4 regions of the Pseudoduganella sp. OTU4001 genome follow, and region 1 is predicted to be linked to each of the others. Evidence: predicted binding sites of a transcription regulator. Region 1 holds the regulator's gene; each other region holds the start of a gene.

Region 1 (3,504 bases):
TGGCGGGATTCCATTTCGGCTGGTTGTCCTTGTCGATCACCAGCGCGCGTACGCCTTCGAAAATCTCGCCGTGTTCGAAGTTGCGGCGCACCAGGTTGCGCTCCATGCGCAGGCAGTCGGCGACGCCCAGCGTGGCGCCGCGCTTCAACAGCTCGTGGGTCACGCACATCATCAGCGGGGAACGCAGCTCCATCGCTTTCAGGGACTTCTGCGCGAAGGGGCTGCTGTCGCCGCGCAGCGAGTCCATGATGGCGGGCACGGAGCCGGCGCCGAAGTGCTGGTCGATCAGTGCGCGCTGCTTTTCCAGTTCGCTGTCGCCGGCATAGGCATTGTGCGGACCGGCGAAGACGGCAATTGCGTCGCGCAGCGATTTGCCCGGCGTGCTTTCCAGCAGCGCGGCGAGGCCGGCCAGCTCGGTCTCGGGCACGAAGTAGTCGGCCAGGTCGAGGTAGAGCGCGTCGGCGGCGCCGACGGTCAGGCCGGTCAGGCCCAGCCACATGCCGAGCTGGCCCGGTGCGTGCGACAGGAAGTGGCTGCCGCCGACATCGGGGAACAGGCCGATATTCACTTCGGGCATGGCCATCTTGGTGCGGCCGGTGACGATGCGGACACCGCAATCCGGGCCGCCCTGGGCGATGCCCATGCCGCCGCCCATCACCACGCCATCCATCAAGGCCACATATGGCTTAGGGTAGAAGTGGATCAGGTGGTTCAGTGCGTATTCTTCGGTGAAGAAGTCTTCCAGCAGTGCGCTGCCGCCTTGGGTGCTGGCGCGGCCTACGTCGTGGAAGAAGCGGATGTCGCCGCCGGCGCACAGGGCGCGTTCGCTGGTGCTGCGCACCACCACGGCGGCGACGCTGGCGTCTTCGCGCCAGGCCAGCAGCGCCTGCGTCATCGCGCGCACCATGTCGAGGGACAGGGAATTGAGGGCTTTCGGGCGGTCCAGCGTGATGATGCCGGTGCCGTTGGTGATTTGGGTTTGGACGTGTTCGCTCATGCAAATATTTTAACGCACACTGGGCGCAAAAAAGGGCGCCAGATGCGCCCTTTGGTGTGCCTACTCTGCCAGTCCTTTACATGGCGGAGGGTGGTGCTTCGTACGTGTCCGGGAAGTGCTTGATGGCCGCGTGATTGTGGTTCTGCACACGGTCTTTGTATTTCATGACCTGGCGATCCAGTTTATCAATCAGGGTGTCGATGGCGGCGTAGAGGTCCTGCGACAGGCTTTCGACGTAAACAGTTTTGCCAGACATGCGCAGGTTGATTTCTGCTTTCTGGCGTTTCTCTTTCTCGGTGAGGTTATCTACAGTCAGGATGACAGCAATATCGATTACTTGATCGAAATGGCGCTTGACTCGTTCCAGCTTGTTTTGCACGTACTCGCGAATAGCCGGGGTCACTTCGACATGATGTCCACTGATGGTGAGATTCATACACACTCCTAAAGATGATGTCGCTCTCGAGTTCGTGCGCGCCGAAGCGCACAGAGGAACCCATGCACTACAAAGATTTACGGAGGCTTACCGGAGGAATTTTCAACGCTTCTCGATATTTGGCAACAGTCCGTCGCGCAATTACCATGCCTTGTTCTCCCAGCATGTCCGCAATCTTACTGTCGGATAAAGGATTCTTGGGGTCTTCTGCTCCTGTCAATTGCACGATCAGCGCCCGTATCGCAGTCGATGAAGCTTCACCCCCAGCTTCGGTCGCGACGTGGCTGCCAAAGAAATATTTCAACTCAAACATGCCATGCGGGGTGAGCATATATTTTTGAGTTGTAACACGGGAAATAGTGCTCTCGTGTAGTCCCAGTGTATCAGCTATTTCACGCAACACAAGGGGTCTCATGGCAACCGCACCGTGGCTGAAAAAGTTCTTTTGTCTTTCTACTATCGCTTCCGCCACGCGCAGGATGGTGTCGAAGCGCTGGCGCATATTTTTGATCAGCCATTTGGCCTCTTGCAGCTGGCCATTCATCTGCGATTCGCTCTTGCCTTGCTTGAGCAGGTTCGCATACAGGGCATTCACGCGCAGGCGCGGCACCACGTCGTTATTCAGCGTGACGACCCAGCCGCCGCGGCCCTTCTTCACGATCACGTCCGGCACTACATAGTCTGACTCGCCTGACGCAAATTCGGCGCCCGGATGGGGGTTGCATTGGCGGATCACGGCTTGCGCTTCACGCAGGTCTTCGTCGTCGCAATCGAGCGTTTTCTTCAACTTGGTGAATTCGCGCTGGGCGAACCAGGCCAGGTGCTTCTCGACGATGGTCAGGGCCATGCGGCGCGTCACCAGCGGCACGCAGGGCATGCGCTTGATCTGCAGCGCCAGGCATTCGGAGGCGTTGCGGGCGCCGACGCCGGGCGGGTCGAAGCTTTGCAGCAGCACCAGGGTGCAGCGCAGGTCGTCCAGCTCGATTTCCAGCTCGGGCGGCAGGCGTTCCAGGATTTCTTCCAGCTGCTCTTCCAGGTAGCCGTTGTCGTCCAGCGCGTCGATGATCATTTCCATCAGGGCGCGGTCGCGCGGCTCCTGCAAGGTCACGCGCATCTGTTCCAGCAGGTGCTCGCGCAGGGTGCAGCCGGAGGCTTCCAGCTGCGGGCGGCTGTCTTCGTCGTCGGCGGATTTGCTGCCGGCGCTGGCGCTCCAGTCGGTATCGTCGCTGCCGTTGGCAGCGCCCTCGCCCTCGCCGCCTTCATAGCCTTCGCCTTCGCTGCCGGCGCTGGCGCCGGCTTCGCCGCCATCGGTGGCCTGGGCAGCTTCGGGCGTGGCGACGCTGTCGTTGCCGGAGCCCTGGCTGATGGCGCCGTCGGCCAGCAGGCGTACCGAGTGGTCGAGCGGATCGTCGAGGCGTTCCAGCATCGGGTTATCGCTCAGCAGCTGTTCCAGCTCCTGGTGCAGCTCCAGCGTGGACAGCTGCAGCAGGCGGATGGATTGTTGCAGCTGCGGCGTCAGCGCCAGGTGTTGCGAGGTTCGCAGTTGCAGTGTTTGTTTCATGGCTTTCGCTTACATGCGGAAGTGTTCGCCGAGATAGACCCGGCGTACGGATTCATTGGCGATGATGTCATCTGGGCGGCCCGAAGCCAGCACGGCGCCCTGGTTGATGATGTAGGCGCGGTCGCAAATGCCGAGGGTCTCACGCACATTATGGTCGGTGATCAGGACACCGATATTGCGCTCCTTCAGGAAACGTACGATACGTTGGATTTCGATCACGGCAATCGGGTCGACGCCGGCGAATGGCTCGTCCAGCAGCACGAAGCGCGGGTTGGTGGCCAGGGCGCGTGCGATTTCCACACGGCGGCGCTCGCCGCCCGACAGCGACAGGGCCTGGTTTTCGCGCAGCTTCTCAATCTGCAAGTCTGCCAGCAGGGCTTCCAGGCGCTGGTCGATTTCCGCCTTGGCCAGCGGCTTGCCGTCCACCTGCTGGATTTCCAGCACGGCGCGGATATTTTCTTCCACCGTCAGCTTGCGGAATACCGAAGCTTCCTGCGGCAGGTAGGACAG
Region 2 (3,504 bases), on a different contig from region 1:
GGCCAGCGCGCGCGCCGGCGGCAGCATGCGCAGCGCATGCAGCACGCGGTAGGCCAGGTCCAGGCGCTGGTGGGTGATCACGCGCACCCGCGCCAGGTGGCCGATGCGCTGGCGCACTTCGGCCAGCGCGGCGCGCAGTCCGGCGCCGCTGCCGGTCAGCGCGCCCAGGCTGGTCCATTCGCCCTGGGTCGCCATGGCCAGCGCGCGCCCGCTTTCGCGCGCGGCGGCGTCCGGCGCCAGGCCGCACTCCTGCTGCAGGTAGGTGTGGATGCCGTATTCCAGGCTGGCCTGGCTGCGCGCGCGGTTGGCGATATGGGTCACGCTGTCCATGATGCCCTCGCGCTTGAGGGCCGCCAGCACATCGATGAATTCGTCCAGCCGGCCGGCCTCGCGCAGCGCCAGCGACACGGCGACCGCCTTGGGGCGGCGCGGCAGCAGGCGGAAGCAGGCGCTGGTGACAATGCCGAGGTTGCTCTGGAAAAACAGGCCGTCCAGCATCGGGCCCAGGCCATACGGGTGGGTGTGCGCCAGCGGCGACGCCTCGCCCAGGCGGCGGAAACCGGTATAAATCACGTCGCCCTTGCCGGTCACCACTTCCAGCCCGAACACGTCTTCCTTGCGCGCGCCGAAGTAGCCGACGCCGCGGTCCAGCGCATTGCCGAGGATGCTGGTGGCGCGCGCCGAGCCGGTGACATTGAAGGTCAGTTCCGGCGCGTGCTGCTGCAAATGCTCGTACAGGTCCTGCTGGGTGACGCCCGGCTCGATCAGCGCCACCGGGTTGGCGGCGCTGATCGCGCCGGCGTTGAGGATGCGCCGCATGCGGCTCAGGTCGAGCAGGATATCGGTGTCGCGCGGCGGCGAGCGGCCGCCATAGCCATAGTTCAGGCCAGTGGACACGACATAGATGGTCAGTCCGCGCCGGTTGGCGCGCCGCACGATATTGCGCACCTGGCGCGTCGAGCGCGGATACAGGACGCAGCCGGCGGCGCGGGCGACGCCGGTCAGGTTGCTGGTTTCAGCCTGGAGAGCGGGACGCATATAAATGGCAAAAGCCCCCGGCTGCGTCAGCAGCCAGGGGCGGGGTCAGGACCAGCGCGTCAAGCTCAGGCTTGACGGCGGCGGCGGGCAGCCAGGGCAGCCAGGCCGACGCCCAGCAGCAGCAGCGAGCCCGGTTCCGGTACCTGGGTCACGGTCGAGTTCGAAGCCTGGTCGATACCGATACTGTAGGTGTGGCCAGCGTACAGGGTGCGCGAATCGGAGAAGATGGTGCCGAAGCTGTCGAACACGGCGTTCTCCGAACCCTTGGTCGAGACCAGGCTGCTGTTCAGCTCGTCCGGCGACCAGGTCAGGGTGGTGGTGCAACCGGTAGGCAGGGCGGCGCAGTTGGCGGTGGTGTCGCGCAGGGTCAGGCTCCAGGTCACGCCGGCCGTGGCGACGCCGGTGGTGCCGGCCGGCAGCAGCGGATCGACGAACACGCGTACGAAGGTGTCGTAGGTCAGGGCCAGGGCCAGGTTGACGTTGGCCAGCACCTGGAAGTCGGCGCGGGCCGACACGCCGTTGTGGATGGTGGCGTTGGCGCCGCCTTGGGTGCCGCCGGTATTGATCGAGGCGTCGGCACGGGTCAGGCCGCTGGCGCCGCCGGCCAGGGCGTTACCAGTATTGTTCATGTCGCCCAGCGCGAAATCGCCGACATTGGTCATGAAGTTGGCGGCGGTGTTGTTTTCCGCCGAACCGCCGTAAATGCCGTTGATGCCGCCGCAGCTGGGGCCGGCGCAGCGGTATTTGACGTCCACAGCCGCCGAGCCCGCATTCGGGAACAGCTTGTTGTCGGTCAGCGAGCCAGCGCCGAGGCCGCTACCTTCGATGCCGTTGAAGTTCGAGTTGGCGGTGCCGGTGCGGCTGTCGCTCAGCAGGGTGATCTGCAGGGCGGCTGGATTGAACTGGTGGGTCGTGCCATCGACCACCAGCAGCTGCGAAATCGACAGGTCGGCCATGCCGGCCACGCCTGCGAAGGCTGGGGCGGCGCCCAGGGCGGAGATCGCGGCAGCGACCAGTAAGTGCTTAATTTTCATCGTTCCACTCCAGTGTTTTTATTCAAGATTGGGTCAGGATGCATGGTTACTAAGCAACTGGCGTGCCAGCTTTCGAAATTCCCGCAAAATCAATGACTTAGCATTATTGATTTATTCCGTGATAACAAACCTGTAAAGATTTTCGACAGGTACTGGCGATCGGCTAGCCGCCGGGCCAGCGGCAGGAGGCGCGCGCGCCGGCCTGGAACGGGTGGCTCGGCTTGCCATATAGCTGGGCGATGCGGCGCACATAGGCGCGCGTTTCGGCAAACGGCGGCACGCCGCCGTATTGCGCCACCGCCTGCTCGCCGGCATTGTAGGCCGCGGTCGCCAGCGTCACATCGCCCTCAAAGCGCGCCAGCAGCCAGCGCAGGTAGGCCAGGCCGCCGCGCAGGTTCTGTTCGGCATTGAACACGTCCTGCACGCAAAAACGCTGCGCCGTGGCCGGGATCAGCTGCATCAGGCCGCGCGCATTTTTGGGCGAGACGGCATCCTGGTTGAAGCCCGATTCCACGGCGATCACGGCCAGCGCCAGCGCCGGTTCCACGCTGTACTGCGGCGCCAGCTGTTCAATCAGGCTGCGTAGCCGGCGCGGTACCGCGCCATAGTCCGGCGCGGCGCTGTCGCCCTCCAGTTGCAAGGCCGGTTCCGGCGCCATGCAGGCGGGCAGGCTGGCGCCCGGCGCGGCCGGCAACAGCTGCAGCATGCGCGCACCGGCCGCATGGCCCTGTTCCGAGGCCAGGGCAAACAGGCGCCAGGCGGCGCCATCGTCGCGCGCCACGCCGCGTCCGTTGGCATACATCCAACCCAGGGCGTATTGCGAGTCGGCCGCGCCAAGACGGGCGGCGCGGCAGTACAGCGCGGCGGCCTGGCCCATGTCCTGGACCACGCCTTCGCCGTGCTCCAGGCGCTGGGCCTGGTCGAACAGGGTGGCGGCATTCTGCGCGCCGGCCGGCTGCGCCAGCAGGCTGGCCGCCAGGGCAGCAAGGAAGCGCATGCTGGTCCCGAGCGTTGCGTTGACCCGGCCATTGTAGCGGGGCAAGGCTGGCAGTTGCTGCCGTTATGCGCCCGATTGCTGCGGGTTTTTCGGCGTCAAAAATGCCTTGTGGAACAGGTGGCGCGCCAGCCTGAGCGGCGGCATGCGCAGCCAGTTGCCGCGCACGTACAGCAGGAAGTCGGCCAGCTTCGCCAGTGCGCGGCGGCAGCTTGGATGGCGCGGCATCAGCGCGCGCGTGAACAGGCCATCCATCACGGCCAGCAGCAGCGGGTTGGGGCCGGCGGCGGCCATGGCGGCCCGGGTGGCCGGCGGCACCGGCGTGCCGAACAGGGCGACGCTGTAGCGCAAGCCATAGAACATGAAGCGTTGCAGTTCCAGCTGGCGCGCGCGCGCCGGCAGGGCTTCCCAGAAACCAGGCTCGTGCGCGCCGAAATG
Region 3 (3,504 bases), on a different contig from region 1:
TTCCACCGCACCACGCGCAGCCTGAGCCTGACCGACGAGGGCCAGCGCCTGTTCGAACTGGCCAATCCCGGCCTGCGCCTGCTGGACGAAGCGCTGGACCATGTGCAGAACAGCCGCGAAGCGGTGGACGGCATGATCCGCATCGCCGCACCCACCTCGCTGGGCACGGTGATGCTGTCGCCGCTGCTGCGCGAATTCCAGGAGCTGTATCCAAGCGCGCATTTCGACATGTTGTTCGACGACCATTTCACCGACCTGATTGAATCGAAAATCGACGTCGGCTTCCGCGCCGGCAATCCGCCCGAGCGCAACCTGGTAGCGCGCCAGCTGGGCCGCATCCCGCTGTATATCTGCGCCGCGCCCGAGTACATCGAACGCCACGGCGCGCCGCGCACGGTGGAGGATTTGCAGCAGCACCGCTGCACCGGCTTCCGCCAGCCGAACACGGGCCGCGTGATACCGTGGGAGCTGAAAGGGCAGGGCGGCACCGTCTACCAGGACGTGCCCTGCGTGGCGACCTTCAATACCGCCGAGGGGGAAGTGGAAGCGGTGCGCGCCGGCGTCGGCATCGGCCAGCTGGCGCTGTACATGGTGGAGCGCGACCTGGCGGAGGGTAGGCTGGTGCACCTGCTGCCAACCCATGTGACAGCGAATGCCGCCGTTTACATGTACTATCCGCAGCGCAGCCGCATGCCGATGCGCGTGCGGCACTTTATCGACTTCATGGTGAAACGCAAATGGACCGCCTTTACCTGATGACCGTCTACGTGGCCGTGGCCGAGGAGCAGGGCTTCGCGGCCGGCGCTCGAAGGCTCGGCATGTCGCCGCCCGCCGTGACGCGCGCCATCGCGTCGTTGGAAGAGCGGCTGGGCGTGAAACTGCTGGACCGCACCACGCGCCACGTGCGCGTCACCGAAGCGGGCCAGCGCTACCTGGATGATGCGCGCCGCATCATCGCCGAAGTCGACGAGGCCGACGATGCGGTCGCCGGCATCAATGCCGCGCCGCGCGGCCACCTGACTATAACGGCGCCGGTGCTGTTCGGCCGCCTGTACGTGATTCCGGGCATCGTGGCGTACCTTGAGCGTTATCCGGACATGAATGTCTCCACCGTGTTCGTCGACCGCGTGACCAACCTGCTGGAAGAGGGCATCGACATCGGCATCCGCATCGGCGAGCTGCCCGATTCGAGCATGCGCGCGATCCATGTCGGCCAGGTGCGGCGCGTGATCGTGGCCGCGCCAGCCTACCTGGAGCAGCATGGCGCGCCGCGTACGCCGCAGGAACTGGAGCAGCACGCCATCGTCGCCTCGTCCGGCTCCAGCGTGCCGCCCGACTGGCGTTTCCAGCATGGCGGCAGCACGCAATCGCTGCGCGTCAAGCCGCGCCTGGGCGTGAACAATAACGATTCGGCGATCGAGGCGGTACGCAGCGGCTTTGGCATCGCGCGCCTGCTGTCCTACCAGGCGGCCAGCCTGCTCGACTCTGGTGAGCTGGTGGAAGTGCTGCAGGATTACGCCACGCCGGCGGTACCCATCCACATCATCCATCGCGACAGCCGCCAGGGCTCGACCCGCATCCGCAGCTTCGTCGACCTGATGGCAGAGCGTTTGCGCACCGATATGAGGCTTCAGCCGGTGCGTTGACGCCGCCTATTGGTGCGGTGCACAACGACGGTGCTGCCTTTTTCACACCTCTGCCCCGTAAAGCAGGGTGGCACGGTGCTTGCAATATCCCCATTATTTACTTACGGGGATAGTCATGGATCACACGTTCAGCCTTACCCGTCGCCGCCTGCTGGCAGCTGGTGCGGCGACCGCTCTGTCGAATTACGCCTGGGCTGCAGGCTCCGACAAGCCGGAGAAGGAAGAAGTCAAAGTCGGCTTCATTCCCCTGACGGACTGCGCCTCGGTGGTGATGGCGTCGGTACTGGGCTTCGACAAGAAGTACGGCATCAAGATCGTCCTGAGTAAGGAAGCTTCCTGGCCCGGCGTGCGCGACAAACTGGTGAACGGCGAGCTCGATGCGGCACATGTGCTGTATGGCCTGGTGTATGGCGTGCACCTGGGCGCCGGTGGCCCGAAGAAGGACATGGCGGTGCTGATGAACCTTAACCACAACGGCCAGGCCATCACGCTGTCGAAGAAGGTGGCCGATAAGGGCGCCGTCGATGGCGCCTCGCTGGCAAAACTGATGCGCACCGACCAGCGCGAATACACGTTCGCGCAAACCTTCCCGACCGGCACCCACGCCATGTGGCTGTACTACTGGCTGGCCGCGCACGGCATCAACCCGATGCAGGACGCCAAGATGATCACCGTGCCGCCGCCGCAGATGGTGGCCAATATGCGGATCGGGAATATGGACGGCTTCTGCGTGGGCGAACCATGGAACCACCGCGCCATTGTCGACGGCATCGGCATCACGGCCACCACCACGCAGGAGATCTGGCGCGACCATCCGGAGAAGGTGCTGGGCACCAGCGCCGAGTGGGTAATGAAGTATCCGAACACCGCGCGCGCCCTGGTGGCGGCAGTACTGGAGGCTGGCCGCTGGATCGATGCCTCGCTATCGAACAAGGTGAAAATGGCCGAGACCATCGCCGACAAGTCGTATGTAAATACCTCGGTCGATGTGATCAACCAGCGCATCCTGGGCCGCTACCAGAACGGGCTGGGCAAGACCTGGGACGATCCGAATTACATGAAGTTCTTCAACGACGGCGCGGTGAACTTCCCCTACCTGAGCGATGGCATGTGGTTCCTGACGCAGCAGAAGCGCTGGGGCTTGCTCAAGGCCGAGCCGGACTACCTGGCCGTCTCCAGGCAAGTCAACCAGATCGACGTATTCAAGGACGCCGCGGCCATGGCCAAGGTGAGTGTTCCGAAGTCGCCGCTGCGCAGCGTGAAGATGATTGATGGCGCGGTTTGGGATGGCAAGGATCCCAAGGCGTATGCGGCCTCGTTCAAGATCAAAGCGTGAAGGGAGGACGTATGAGTGCAGTCTATGGAAAGATTGTTGGCACGGCGCCACCTGCCAGCGCACCACTGACCGCGCGCGACGCGGCGCGGGAGAGCGCGCTCCAACGGACAGCGGAGGCACTTGCGGCGGCGGGCGTGGGGGCAGGCCCTGACGCGCCATCGCGCAGCGCACGGCTGGCGGCCAAGGGCATCAACCTGACGCCGGCGAGCGAGCGCCTGCGCCCGATCGTCATGAAAGTGCTGCCGCCGCTGCTGGGCCTTACGCTGCTGGTGCTGGCGTGGCAAATCCTGGCGCTGCGCAACGCCGGCTTCCCGACGCCGCTTGAGACCTGGCACGAGGCGGTGAAGCTGTTCGCCGACCCGTTCTACCGCAAGGGCCCGAACGACCAGGGCATCGGCTGGAACATACTGGCCTCGCTGCGGCGCGTGGCGCTGGGCTTCGGCATGGCGGCGCTGGTCGGCATTCCGCTCGGCTTCCTGATCGGCCGCTTCAGCTTTGTGTACGGCATGTTCAGCCCTCTGA
Region 4 (3,504 bases), on a different contig from region 1:
CCTTCCAGCGTCGCGGCAGCGGTATTGCCCTTGAGCGAAACGGCGCGGGCACCGTCACCCAGCTTCAGGTTTACGCCACCGCTGGTGCTTGCAATGGTGACTTGCTCCAGTCCTTTGAAGCCGGACATGTCATAGGCACTGGCGCCGCCCACCGCGCCGTTGGTGCTGATATTGATCTTCTGGATGTTCTGGACTTTCGCCTGTGCCGGCAGTCCATTCATGAATGCGGCACCGGCATCGGTAATGGCCAGGGTGTTCACACCGCCGCCGCCATTCAGGCTGTCGCCCGCCGAGAAAGTGGCGCCGGTGGCGTTAAAAGTGTCATTGCCGCCGCCGCCGGTGAAGGCCACGCCGGTGTCGGCGTTGGCCGTCAGGGTAAAGGTGATCGGCGCCTTGCTGGCGGCTACGAATTCGGCCGTCGACGTATCAATCTTGGCCAGGGCCGTGGCCAGGGACTCGTTGGAGGTGATGCTCGAGGTCAGTTGCTTTGCGAAAGCCAGTGCTTCGTTGCCGTTATACGCGGCCCCTTCCGGGTGGCTGTCCAACGCTGCCGTGAAGGCGGTGGCGTACTTCACCTTGTTGTCATAGGCCACCAGGTCGTCACCCTGGGCACCGCTGGCGATTGCCGTCACCACGCTGTCCAGGGTCACTTGTTTGGAGTCCAGCATGCTCGACCAGAAGTCGAGGCCGCCTTTTTCGCCATCGCGGCCGAACAGGTTGCGGTAGACGGTGTTCACCACGGCGCGGTTGCTCATGCCACCGTAGGCGGCCGCATATTCGGGCGACTTGGCGAATTCGGCGGAAATCAGCGAGGTATCGCCCTTGAATTGTTCGACAATGCCCGTCCAGAAAGCCAGGCCAGAAGGATCGCCAGGGCGGTTGTAGTACGCGACGTACAGTTGTTGCACTTCTTTGATGTAGTTTGGCATTTCCAGCTCCATGATCGTTGACGTTTTGCTCGACGGGGACTTGTCTGGCCTGTCGAAGTTCAAAATTCTGTCATAGGAAAATGGTCGAAAATTTACTTATTCCCGATCTGTAATCGATCCGTAGTCGGGCCGTAAACCTGGCGTAAATGGCTTGTAATGGGAAAATTACAGCGCTTCTCGATTGCTACGGTTGGGTTCATAATGCCGTGAAAAAAGGAGGCAATATGTGGATCCGGATCCTGGCCTTGGCCCTTGCCGTAAGCTGTTTGGCTGTACCCACGAGTGCAACGCCCGCGCAGCAAACGGTGCCGGAGGTCCTGGTCGGCATGGGGCTGCCCAAGCCGCCCTACATCATGGAATCCGGCAGCGCCGGCCTCGATTACGACATCGCGAAGGCTGCCCTGGCGGTCGGCGGCTACAAGATGGTCGCCATGATGCTGCCCCAGTCGCGCGCCCTGGCCATGCTGCGCACAGGGCAGGTGGATGGCATGCTGTCCATCACCGAAGGGATCGGCGGCCAGGACTACTTCACCGACAATTACATCACCTACCAGAACGTCGCCATTTCCCTCACCCGCCGCAATCTGAAGCTGGAGCAGATCGAGGAACTGGCCAACTACTCCGTGGCCGCCTTCCAGAATGCCAGCATGGTGCTGGGCGACCGCTTCGGCTTTATCGCCACCGGCCACTCGAACTACCAGGAACTGCACTCGCAGATTGCGCAAAACAAGCTGCTGTTTACCGGACGCGTTGACGTGGTGGTGGGCGACCGCTTCATCTTTCGCTACTTCAACGACAAGCTCGGCCCGCAGTTCGATGCCACGCAGCCCGTGACCTACCACCGGATCTTCCCCGAAAGCCCACGGCGTGCCGTCTTCCGCGACTCGCGCGTGCGCGACGCCTTCAACAACGGCCTCAAGGCCATCCGTGCCAACGGCACTTACGCTGCACTGGTCAAGCAATACCTCGGCGCCCAGCCGTGATTTCGATCAAGCCTGCCTGTCGGAAATATTTACAGTCCAAATTCTTTAACTAGTTAAAGTCAGTTAAATCAAAAACTTATCAAGTTGGCACGATCTCTGCTTAGGTGGCTCCATCTATTAACTCTACAGGAGCGACCTATGCTGACTCTGCGTAAATTCCTCATCTCGATGCTTGCACTCGCCTCAATGGCACTTACCACGCAAGCACATGCTGGCCTGATCGGGTACGCGGACGTTGTGTTGGATTATTTCGATAGCGGTGCAGGCCCGATGGCCGGCCCTTACGGTGGCACTTACCCGACCGGGCCAGGCTTTCCGATTGCTGTTTCCACCAGCGTCGTCCTGGGCAACGAGCCCGGAACGACTGGCTTCCCTGACTTCCTGTCGCTCCCAACCGGCTCCTATGTCACCGTGGGCTTCACTGATGAAACCGTGATTGACGGCGTCGGCGACGACATCTTCATCCAGGAAGTAGGGGCCAACGGTGAGCGCGCCAACGTCTATGTCAGCGCAGACGCTGTCAATTTCATCTTCCTCGGCGTCGCCGCGGATGATGTAACGACGGCATTCGACCTCGCCTCAATCGGCTTCACCGACGCAGTGCGCGCGATCAAGATCGTTGGTCTCGACGCCTTCGGTGGCTCCCCGGGCTTCGACGTGATGAATGTGCAGGTCCTGCCGGGAAGTATCGGGCCAGCGCCTGTACCTGCGCCAGGTACCCTGGCATTGGCAGTGATCGGCCTGGCGGGACTGGCTGCAGCGCGCCGCAATAAGAAGCAGGCTCAGTAAAGCGTCGTCCTCTGGCGCTCCGGCAACTCGCGGTCATATTGCTCGTCATCGATTTCGGCATGGCTGAAATCGGCCAGCATGGTGCCGGGGGAGGGGATGCCGGCGCGCGCCGCATCCGGAACGCCTTGCCATAAGCGCGAGCGATGAATCGCTCGCGCGCATTGGAAGAACGCCGTCTCCACGCGGATCACCAGCACGCACTTGGGGGCTTTGCCATCGACCTCAAAACGGCGCAGCAGATCTGGCGCCACGCTAATGCGCGCCGTGCCGTTGACGCGCAGTGTTTCGCCCACTCCCGGAATCAGGAACAGCAAAGCCATGCGCGGATCTGCGATCAGGTTGCGCAAGCTGTCCACGCGGTTGTTGCCGCGCCGCTCAGGCAGCAGTAAAGTCCTCTCATCCTCCACCACGACAAAGCCCGCAGCATCGCCGCGCGGCGAGACATCCAGCCCACCCGGCCCCACAGTCGCCAACACCGCAAACGGCGACGCCTCGATCATGGCGCGGTAATGTGGATGGATGAAGGATTGCTCTTTCTGGATCGAAGCCTGTCCCACTTCACCAAACAGCGTCTCAAGCTGCTCCAGTGTGTCGACAAGGCCAGGCACGGAATCTGAATTCACTGTTTACGCCCCTTGATGAGAGGCTGGAATTTTAGCGTGGATGGCGCAAACTTTGCGCTTCGGCGCTGTGTTCTTGCCAAGGAGCCGAAAATGAGAGACCTAATCAATATAGCGGTGCCGTTTCAAACCTTCAACGACCTGATCGATTTCTGTGAAGGCAGGCGTACGACGTGTACCACG

What was found. Region 1 encodes sigma-54, which starts transcription at its own class of promoters, with help from an activator protein. Its sites were predicted from a motif close to TGGCANGNAANCTGCTTT; they were not measured.
Region 2: AAHE99_RS25645 (EDSAP-1 family PEP-CTERM protein) is a predicted target of sigma-54. The motif match lies at 2,123-2,140, and genes of this name have one in related genera.
Region 3: AAHE99_RS08530 (CmpA/NrtA family ABC transporter substrate-binding protein) is a predicted target of sigma-54. The motif match lies at 1,715-1,732, and genes of this name have one in related genera.
Region 4: AAHE99_RS20735 (PEP-CTERM sorting domain-containing protein) is a predicted target of sigma-54. The motif match lies at 1,998-2,015, and genes of this name have one in related genera.

The regions. Positions count from the first base shown of each region.
Region 1 is NZ_JASATG010000004.1:15,659-19,162, reverse strand. It holds gene AAHE99_RS05025 (enoyl-CoA hydratase/isomerase family protein) at 1-997, opposite strand, end outside; gene hpf (ribosome hibernation-promoting factor, HPF/YfiA family) at 1,074-1,433, opposite strand; gene AAHE99_RS05015 (RNA polymerase factor sigma-54) at 1,501-2,994, opposite strand; gene lptB (LPS export ABC transporter ATP-binding protein) at 3,004-3,504, opposite strand, start outside.
Region 2 is NZ_JASATG010000052.1:8,688-12,191, forward strand. It holds gene AAHE99_RS25640 (FAD-binding oxidoreductase) at 1-1,038, opposite strand, end outside; gene AAHE99_RS25645 (EDSAP-1 family PEP-CTERM protein) at 1,104-2,072, opposite strand; gene AAHE99_RS25650 (lytic transglycosylase domain-containing protein) at 2,236-3,069, opposite strand; gene AAHE99_RS25655 (nucleotidyltransferase family protein) at 3,133-3,504, opposite strand, start outside.
Region 3 is NZ_JASATG010000007.1:13,902-17,405, forward strand. It holds gene AAHE99_RS08520 (LysR family transcriptional regulator) at 1-756, shown strand, start outside; gene AAHE99_RS08525 (LysR family transcriptional regulator) at 738-1,646, shown strand; gene AAHE99_RS08530 (CmpA/NrtA family ABC transporter substrate-binding protein) at 1,762-2,982, shown strand; gene ntrB (nitrate ABC transporter permease) at 2,994-3,504, shown strand, end outside.
Region 4 is NZ_JASATG010000028.1:27,720-31,223, reverse strand. It holds gene AAHE99_RS20745 (DUF4214 domain-containing protein) at 1-929, opposite strand, end outside; gene AAHE99_RS20740 (substrate-binding periplasmic protein) at 1,235-1,912, shown strand; gene AAHE99_RS20735 (PEP-CTERM sorting domain-containing protein) at 2,051-2,701, shown strand; gene AAHE99_RS20730 (pyridoxamine 5'-phosphate oxidase family protein) at 2,695-3,324, opposite strand.